Regions from separate parts of the Agrobacterium sp. GW821-FHT02D03 genome, predicted to be linked through region 1. Evidence: predicted binding sites of a transcription regulator. Region 1 holds the regulator's gene; each other region holds the start of a gene.
What was found. Region 1 encodes LexA, which represses DNA repair genes until DNA is damaged. Its sites were predicted from a motif close to TGTTCNNNNTGTGTTCNG; they were not measured.

Region 1 (3,275 bases):
TAGGTGCGTATGTTTCTCTGTCCATCCTCCTAACGCATGACCGAGAGGACATACAGGCCGAGTCTGTCATGTCAGATATCATATGAATTGATGCGTTCGCCGTTCTCACGTGTCCGGAAACAGAAGCAGAATGAACTTCACCGGTTCGTCGCGGTTTGATGGGAAGGCGTCAAGCAAATGGAGCGATCGAGATGAACATGAAATCTGGCGGTTGTGCCTGCGGCAGCGTGAGGCTTTCGATGGTCGGCGCGCCCTACCGTATCGGGATTTGTCACTGCATGGACTGTCGCAAACACCACGGCGCGCTCTTCCACGCATCCGCCATCTTCCCGCAGGATGCCGTTACCATCGAGGGAGAAACACGCAGCTATAATGGCCGTTTCTTCTGTCCCAACTGCGGATCGCCGGTCTTCGGAAAAAGCGACGACGAAATCGAGGTCAATCTCGGTTCCCTGGATTCACCAGATCAGTTCGAGCCGACCTACGAGCTTTGGACGGTCCGCCGTGAGGCGTGGCTGCCGGATTTCCCGGCATTGCGCCAATATGAGCGGGACCGGGAATCGACAGGCAGAACGGAAAAGGGGCGGTGAGACTGTCCACCTTGTCGGATGGTAGCTGCAACATGGATTAGCTGCGTCTGTGAGTCCTGCACTTAGAAGCGACGGGCGAGGGCGCTTGTCGGTGGCACTGAAAGATTGCCGCCGTTCGAAGGCCATGATCGGCATGCACCCGACCATCCGCCAATCTTTTCCTCACCCTCGGATCGAGAATGAGGATAACGAGAAAGACAAAGGCGAAGAGAACCAGCGTCGAAACCTCGGTGCGATCAGAGGCAGCCCAACATCGCCGCATCTGCCAACTATGTCAGCGCGTCTTGCCTCTGCAAGAGCACGGGCAGCCAGTCTGAGCCGACTGTCGTCCGCTCAGTGATAGCGACGAATGAGGCCGACCAGCTTGCCCTGAATCTTGACCCGATCCGGTCCGAAGATACGGGTTTCATAGGCTGGGTTCGCGGCCTCCAGGGCGATGGAAGCACCCTTGCGGCGGAAGCGCTTCAAGGTGGCTTCTTCATCATCTACCAGTGCGACGATGATATCGCCGGGGTTGGCGGTGCTGCCGTTGCGAATGATGACGGTATCGCCATCGAAGATGCCAGCCTCGATCATCGAGTCACCCTTGACCTCCAGCGCGTAATGCTCGCCCGTGCCCAACATATCGACGGGTACGGCAACATCGTGGGTGTTGTTCTGAATAGCGGAGATCGGCACACCGGCGGCGATGCGCCCCATTACAGGAACGGTGACAGCGGAGGAGATCTGATCGTTTGCTGGCTTCGGGGCAGGAGCCGACTCAGGCGGTTTGGCTTTTCCGAGGCTGCCCTCGATCACGCTTGGCGAGAAGCCGCGCGGCGGCTTCTGTGCGGGTGCGGAATAGGCTTCCGGAAGCTTGATGACTTCCAGGGCTCTTGCCCTGTTCGGCAAGCGGCGGATGAAGCCACGTTCTTCCAGAGCGGTAATCAGCCGATGGATGCCGGATTTCGAGGCAAGGTCGAGGGCATCTTTCATCTCATCGAAAGATGGCGGCACGCCGGACTCTTTCATTCGCTCATGAATGAAAAGAAGCAGTTCCTGCTGTTTGCGCGTGAGCATGAAGAAAACCCTTGGAATACGTGGCGAAGATTCGCGAAACAAATACAGAACGAACACTATATGTTCCATATGTGTTCTGCAATCCCTTAAAATTCCGCAAACGTCTCCGCCTCATCAATTCGCAGTCCTGTTATCCGCGCAATGGTAGAAGTTTATAGCTTCTTTACGGTGTTGCGCGTCTTTTTCCTCTCCAGGTTGATGATTTCATTTTTGCGGGTATCTACAAGCTGCTTCGAGGATCACATGATCCGGTCATCCTGTGGGATGAAGGCCAAGCCATTCGAAGCATTATCAACAAAGTTATCATAGCTCTACGGCGCTGCCTTGCAGCGTCTTCTCGGGGCAGGGACATTTTTATGAAGCTCGTTAGATTTACCCTTATCGGAATGCTGGTTGCGCTGGCCGGTTGCCAGACCCTCGATCCCAATTCACCGGAAGCTTTAAAGCGCAAGGAGTACGACCGGCTGCTGCTGAACACGACGATGGCCAATTGCAAGCTCATCGTTCAGCTCAATCAGAAGCGCGTTTCGCAGAACAAGGAGCCGACGCGCGACAATAACTGTGCACGGATCCTGAAGAACCACGCGCTTGGCGGCGTTCATCCGGCGAGCTTCATCCCCGATCTTGCGGTGAACGGTATTCCCATTCCGATCGGCGGACTGATCAAGCTTGCCATCGTCGTCGATCGAAACCAGCGCGAGAAGAAGGCCTGGGAGACATCGCTACCGACTTGGGTTTCCGCCGGTGGTGAGAACAGCGAGAACGTCTATCGCATGTTACTGACTCAAGGCTTCAAGCCTGAAGAACTGGAAGGGCTGAAGGGAAGTGCTGGATTTTCCGACGCCGTGCGCGCAGTCGGGCCGTTCGTGCAATTTTCCGAGGCCAATCCCGATGTCGTGCGGAAGGCGAATGCCGGCTAAAGGGCAAGCGGTCGGTGCTCCGGCCGCAGCATCCCTCATCTCGTGACACATGGCGCGCTTGCTGCTAATGCCTGTGCAACATCGCAAGTTAAGCGGTTGCCGGCGATGTCCGGCGCATGTGTCGTGAGGAATGAGATGACTGTGAAGAACAATTTGAAAGTGGTCGCTGGCGAAGGCAAAGGCGCTGTCGCCTTCTCCAACACGGAGCGGTTTTCGCTGATTGCCGGTCCGTGCCAGATGGAAAGCCGCGACCACGCTTTCATGATTGCCGGCACGCTTCATGAGCTTTGCGGCAAGCTCGGCATCGGGCTTGTCTATAAGTCATCCTTCGACAAGGCCAATCGCACATCGCTTTCCGGCCAGCGCGGCATCGGTCTCGACAAGGCCATGGAGATCTTTGCCGATCTCAAGAAGGAATATGGCTTCCCGGTCCTGACCGATATCCATACCGAAGAGCAGTGCGCCATTGTCGCCGAAACCGTTGATGTTCTGCAGATCCCGGCCTTTCTCAGTCGCCAGACCGATCTTCTGATCGCCGCCGCGAAGACCGGCCGCGTGATCAATGTGAAGAAGGGACAGTTCCTGGCGCCCTGGGACATGAAGAACGTGCTGGCGAAGTTGAATGAGAGCGGCAATCCGAATGTTCTCCTCTGCGAACGCGGCGCATCGTTCGGCTATAACACGCTTGTCTCCGACATGCGCTCGT
Region 2 (3,275 bases), on a different contig from region 1:
TGTGCCTGCGGTACAATCCCACAGCGCGGTATAAGCAGCACGGTCGCCGCTGCGGGAATGATCCGCCATGCGCGCCTGCGGATCACCCTCGATAATCCACTCCGGATTGATGGGTGCCGCCTTCATCTCCATCCGATCGGAAGCAGCCGAAACCACCGGCCGGGTCCGTCTCCGCCCCATAGCAATCGGCATGAGCGGCACTGTCCGCGACGCCATCGCAATAGCGGTCGCAATCATCATCTTAACAACCATCTTCGGTCCCCACCTTGATCGCTAACATCGTAGCAATGGTGGATGAGCAAAAGCTTCACAAATTATGTTGAATTGGAAATATCTCCATCCCTTAAGTGACGGAACAAGACGAGATGCTTAAATCTAGTGCTTATACTTGCTGCATACATGCAAGACCTCGTCTACAATATGCATATATACTTATATAATCTCTCATGCCTTGTGCTGATTAATCAGCAAATACTTTTGAAACGTCATCTGAAAAGCTTTAAGCCGCTGCCGAAAGCCGCTCGCCTGCAATGCGGTACGAGATCGCTTCTGCCAGATGCAGCCGCCCTACAACGGGCTTATCGTCGAGATCGGCAAGTGTTCGCGCGACCTTCAGGATGCGGTGATAGCCTCTGGCGGAGAATTTCAGCTTCTCTGCGGCGTCGCGCAAAAGCTGGAGGCCGGCGGCGTCCGGTTCGGCGCATTTTTCGATGAGTGCCGTGGTGCAGCGTGCATTGGTGCGGATGCCCTGGAAGCCGGCGGCTGCGAAGCGTTCTTCCTGCATCTTGCGGGCACGCGCAACGCGGCGTGCGACGTCGGCGCTGGCTTCGGCTGCCATGGGGCGGATGAGGTCTGCGGCCGAAACGGCGGGGACTTCGATCCGGATATCGATGCGATCCATCAGCGGGCCGGAAATACGCGCCTGGTAATCGGAAACGCATCTTGGACCGCGTGCACAGGTGAAGCCCGGTTCACCGGCCATGCCGCATTTGCAGGGGTTCATGGCGGCCACCAGCTGGATTTCGGCGGGATAGCTTACGCGATGATTGGCGCGCGCGATGATGCATTCGCCGGTCTCGAGCGGCTGGCGGAGCGCATCCAGCACCTGCGGGGAGAATTCGGGGAACTCGTCGAGAAACAACACGCCATGGTGAGCAAGTGAGGCTTCGCCCGGCTTGGCTCGCAAGCCGCCGCCGACAAGGGCAACCATGGTTGCGGAGTGGTGCGGGGTTCTAAATGGGCGTCGATCGGAGAGCTTGCCGCCGGAAAGCTGTCCCGCGATCGAATGTACCATCGACACTTCAAGCAGTTCCGAGGCAGACAGTGGCGGCAGGATGGAGGGCAGGCGGGAGGCCAGCATGGACTTGCCGGAGCCAGGCGGGCCGACCATCAGAAGGTTATGCCCACCAGCCGCGGCGACTTCCAGCGCCCGCTTCGCGCTCTCCTGTCCCTTGATGTCGGCGAGATCCGGAAGGTTGTCAGGATTGGCGCGAATGGCCGGAACCGGCCTCGACAGAAGTTGCGTGCTGCGGAAATGGTTGGCGATAGCAATCAGGCTGCGCGGGGCGAGGATATCGATCTCAGCACCTGCCCACGCCGCCTCTGGACCGCTATCGGCTGGGCAGATCAGACCTTTGTCCTGAGCGTTTGCGGCAATGGCTGCCGGAAGAGCACCGGCAACAGCGCCGATCGTGCCATCGAGATTGAGTTCGCCCAACACAACGAAGCGGTTCAGCGCCTCTGCTGGAATGGCGCCGAGTGCCGCCATCAGGCCGAGCGCGATGGGGAGATCGAAGTGCGAGCCTTCCTTTGGAAGATCAGCGGGCGCAAGATTGACCGTGACCTTCTTGGCAGGCATGGCGAGACCTGATGCGTGAAGGGCCGCCTGTACCCGCTCACGGCTTTCGGCCACTGCCTTATCCGGCAAGCCGACGATCTGCATGCCGACCTTGCCAGGTGCCACCATGACCTGAACTTCGACAGGCACACCCTCGATGCCCTGAAACGCAATTGTATTGACGCGCGCTACCATGAAATGGCCCCCACAGCCGTAATCGCCGTCCGCACGGCTCTACCAGATCACGCCCACAACTTGGCACAGGGATGAGAATAAAACAAGAACATGCGGGTGAGATTCAGTGCGCCGGTATAACAGTGGCGGTCAAAGTCGTGAATGCGGCAGCCTGTGCGACAACCAGCTGGCGCACGCGGCGCTCGGCGCACCGGCATCGAAAAGACGCGAGACCTGTCTGCAAGGCGTTATGTTTGCGCTTGACAGAAAAGACAAACCTCCTAATAGCTTTCGCACGAAAAGGAGCGCACTGTTCATGCGGCATGTCCAGCACATGATTGTCATGCAAAGCCCGGCGGGTTCAGCCGGCGATCCTGCGCGCCTTTCTTATTCCATCCGAATTACGGCCAAAACGACGATTAAAACCGTCTGACGTCTCTGGCCCGCCGCTCTCTCCCCGGTTTGGCCGGGGAAAGGAAGCCGCAGTTTCGCGGCTCCCCCTCACCAAAAAGAGGAGAGGCAGAAAGAGAGCTTGATCATGGGTTTCAAAGTTGCAATCGCAGGCGCCACCGGCAATGTCGGGCGCGAAATGCTGAACATCCTGGCGGAACGTGGTTTCCCGGCGGATGAAGTTGTTCCTCTGGCTTCCGCACGCAGCCAGGGCACGGAAGTGTCCTATGGCGACCGCACGCTGAAGGTTTCCAATCTCGAGAATTACGATTTCTCCGATACCGATATCTGCCTGATGTCGGCCGGTGGCGATGTATCGAAGAAGTGGTCTCCGAAGATCGGTGCGCAGGGTTGCGTCGTTATCGATAACTCGTCTGCCTGGCGCTACGATCAGGACGTTCCGCTGATCGTGCCGGAAGTCAACGCCGATGCGGTGGAAGGCTTCAGAAAGAAGAACATCATTGCCAACCCGAATTGCTCCACGGCGCAGCTCGTCGTCGCTCTGAAGCCGCTTCACGATGCCGCCAAGATCAAGCGCGTTGTCGTCTCCACCTACCAGTCCGTCTCCGGTGCAGGCAAGGAAGGCATGGACGAGTTGTTCCAGCAGACCCGCGCCGTCTTCGTGGCCGATCCGGTCGAAACCAAGAAGTTCACCAAGCGCATCGCCTTCAACGTCATTCCGCATATCGATGTCTTCATGGAAGACGGTTATACCAAGGAAGAGTGGAAGGTTCTCGCAGAAACCAAGAAGATGCTGGACCCGAAGATCAAGGTCACTTGCACGGCCGTACGCGTTCCCGTCTTCATCGGCCAC
Region 3 (3,275 bases), on a different contig from region 1:
CGGAGATCCTGGACGATCTTGTCGGAGAGCCTCAAAAGAGAGATCGGGAGTTTCTCGACTGCGCGCACTATTTCACCGCGAGGTACGATCACCGTATCGCGGTTGATGGCCCGAACACACGCGTGGGCCGCTCCCCAGGTATCTGCCACGGCAACCTTCGCCGTCAGTTTTCGGGACAGGAAGGTGTTCACGATGCCAGTCGTCATCGGCACCTCTCCGCCTTGGAGATGATCCGCGCCCTCGGTATCCATGACGAGACCTTCAACGCCGTCGACTGCAACGATCGGCGAATAGTGCGCGAGTGCCCAGAAACCGATACGATTGAGTGCGACAGCATCCGCGACAGGGTCAGCATCAACCAATGTGAGACCCTGGAAGATTGCCTGCGCCTTCGCGGCAGGCATCCCTACACGGACCCCGATCTTCCTTGCGGCGCCATCGGCCGCGGACACCCATCGCTTGGATCCACTCCTGGAAATCACGGCGATCGGCTGCTCATCCGGTATCGAGGGATTGTCCCTCCTGATCCTGTCCGTGGCCAAATCCGGAAAATAGATCGATACGACCCTGCTCATCACACGCTCCGACGCAAAACTCTCTACACTCGCCCGCACGCGACCTGAGCAATTCCAAATACCACCTAGGCCGCCCGATGCCTGGGACCGGGAGCGATTCTGAAGGAAGTACACCCACGCGCCACCGTGTCGTGGCAGCGGTCGGTTGACCGAAATCACTAGCCTCGGTCTGCCTTCGCCACCTCCGGACCACAAGCGCCATGGTGCCTGTACGTTCTGCGACGAGTTGCAGGCGCCTGCTGACGACCATCGGCAGTCTGACCATTTCCCCGACAACTGCGCCAAGACCTCCGAATGAAAGGGCTTCCTCCATGCTGGCCGCGACGTCCTCTTCCTTGTCGCTTTCGACGAAGATTACTCTGCGAGGATGCAGCCCCGCCTGAGCGAGCGCGGGGAAGAAAAGGTCCGGCCTCGTCAGGCACCAGACGATCGGACCCTTCGTGCGTGCGGCAATGCCGGCTGCGAACAGCGCGGCGGCCGCTCCGTCAACAGTTCCTGAACCTCCGCCCGCGAATTCATGCAGCGCGCCATACGCCAGGCCGCCTCCCGGAAGGATTTCGTCGATCTCATCGACGCCGAAAGGTAGGCACCCCGCCTTCTTCACGCCCTCTCCTTGAATAGAAGAGATGCGCTCTCGCAGATCAGTAATCACTTGATCGCGGGCAGCCGACATCGGTTACGAATCCTTCCGAAATCGCGGTGGAACAGGGACGACATCATGTCGCTAGAACTTGATTGTTCCCCTTCTGTTCCGTATCTTGTTCGGCGTCAAGACGCTTGAAAATAAGGAATCTTGGCTCAAGATTAGCAACACTGCAGATTCGTGAAGTCGAATCAAAACCGTAACTAGATTCTACATGGCACCTTTCGTAGAAAATATTTTTTTCGTCATGGAGGGATGTGGATATCCAAAGTCCTCAGAGGTACCGAAGGGAGTTGGTATAGTGGCCAAGACGCCTAAATTCACGCCGACGCCCGACAGCAAGCGCGGCTACACGCTGAAGGACATCCGGCTGCCCAATATCGAAATCGAGTGCATTCGGTGTGAACGCGTTGATAGCTTAGAACGAAAGGCGGTTGTTGCGAAGTTCGGCACGAGCGTGAGCTTCTCCAAGCTCCGCCGGCGCCTGGCCATGGGTTGTGACCGTCTATGCCATCCCGACGGCGACCTTTGCGAGATGAGGTTTCGATGTCTCCAGTCGCTGGATGCAGATGACTAGACGCGCGATCTGTTCCCCGACCATGTACCATCTGCTCGGTTGAAGTTGTATTGAACATGCTCCTCATCGGAGACATCCAGAAGCTCGACTTTGACAAGCGTGACCTTCACCAGGGCGAAAGCCGCCGGTGGGACCGACAGTTGAATTTGTGGGCCGGCGCCCTCCTCACACGCTTGATCGTCTACCCTAAAGCCTGCATCGCGGGGTAAGAACGAGCGTCGGGTACGAGTGCTCAACATATTCCATTGCGCAAGTCGCTCGTTCTCGTCGTGCGAAACACTGGCCAAGCCAGACAACCTGATCTGAGTCCATGTTGCAGGATCGTAGCCCACCAGCGACACATGGTTGTTGGACCGAAGCTGGCTCATCTTGGCAGAACCGGCGTCCGTCACGAAGAACAACTCTCCAGGTCTTCTTGTAAATTGCCGCAGTACGATCGTTCTGACGGACGGCTTTCCATCGTGGGCTACTGTTGCGAATTGGAGCAGGTTGAACGGGGCATGGGATTTTGTACCGCCTTCAAGAGCAGACCAAATATGAAGAAGGACCTGCTCCGGGTCATCGGGGAGACGCTTGTCGTTGGTCAATTTCCGGCTCCAGTAATATGTGCCTGCGCCACGAGATTGTGGCGCACGGATTTGGTTGAGTGTTTTTGAATCTCACCACTGCCATGCTTCAGACAAATCGGCGCGATTTAACGGCTGGATGGACATCATCGAAAGCTATATTCCAAACGACGTCTATTCTCTGCTCCTGACGGCGGCAGCCGCCATACTTGCCGCCTGGTTCGCATTCTTCATACTTCGCAAGCTCATAGGCGCAGCGGTGCTTGCTGCTGTTTTGGTTGGCGGTCTACTGGTGTGGTACGATCCCAGCACGCTTCGGTCTGCTCAACATTTCGCAACCTCCGCTTATGATCAGTGGAGATATAGCGATTCCAACGAGGACGGGTTCCGTCCCTATCGGTAACGAAGGACGCAACACGCGCGTATCTAAGAATGAAAAAATGCGCGCTTGTAATTCGAGGCAGCGCAGATCGATCGAGACCATTTACGACCAGACGAGGCTCATCGCTAAGCTTCTACAGTCTCCGGTCAATCGCATCTAGCACCGCGAGCGATGCACGGCATTTCAAACTTCCCACCCCAAATACCGAGACGTGCGGACTGTGCCTCTGCCTGATCCTTGGCATAACGAGCATTCGAGTACTTCGGCCAATCGATCGCGTGTCCGTTGCGAACCATCCAAGCGCTGATATCTTCACCGTCAGAACGAACGCAGTGCCCCACGATCCTGTCGTAGCTCTTGCCTGTCGCGGTACACGTTGTTGGACGCGATTGCGAAAGGAAGGTGTCGAGAGCCTTGGCACTGACTTGCCCGCAGCGGTAACGTTTGCCGCCGGCATTCTCGCATAGCTGCCGGCTCTCAGGTGCGTCGATGCCCTCGAAGCGGATGCGCACGCCGTTGATCTCAATCGTGT

Region 2: a site for LexA is predicted at 2,106-2,123, ahead of AC07U5_RS16820 (YifB family Mg chelatase-like AAA ATPase). Genes of this name have one in related genera too.
Region 3: a site for LexA is predicted at 1,312-1,329, ahead of AC07U5_RS22660 (ImuA family protein). Genes of this name have one in related genera too.

Annotation. Positions count from the first base shown of each region.
Region 1 covers NZ_JBWKVN010000001.1:1,500,573-1,503,847, forward strand. The annotation lists gene AC07U5_RS07010 (GFA family protein) at 192-590, shown strand; gene lexA (transcriptional repressor LexA) at 924-1,649, opposite strand; gene AC07U5_RS07020 (hypothetical protein) at 2,006-2,569, shown strand; gene kdsA (3-deoxy-8-phosphooctulonate synthase) at 2,705-3,275, shown strand, end outside.
Region 2 covers NZ_JBWKVN010000002.1:736,928-740,202, reverse strand. The annotation lists gene AC07U5_RS16825 (cupin domain-containing protein) at 1-252, opposite strand, end outside; gene AC07U5_RS16820 (YifB family Mg chelatase-like AAA ATPase) at 500-2,032, opposite strand; gene AC07U5_RS16815 (hypothetical protein) at 2,139-2,444, shown strand; gene AC07U5_RS16810 (aspartate-semialdehyde dehydrogenase) at 2,550-3,275, shown strand, end outside.
Region 3 covers NZ_JBWKVN010000003.1:204,205-207,479, reverse strand. The annotation lists gene AC07U5_RS22665 (Y-family DNA polymerase) at 1-575, opposite strand, end outside; gene AC07U5_RS22660 (ImuA family protein) at 496-1,248, opposite strand; gene AC07U5_RS22655 (hypothetical protein) at 1,520-1,795, shown strand; gene AC07U5_RS22650 (pyridoxamine 5'-phosphate oxidase family protein) at 1,792-2,382, opposite strand; gene AC07U5_RS22645 (hypothetical protein) at 2,501-2,764, shown strand; gene AC07U5_RS22640 (thermonuclease family protein) at 2,890-3,275, opposite strand, start outside.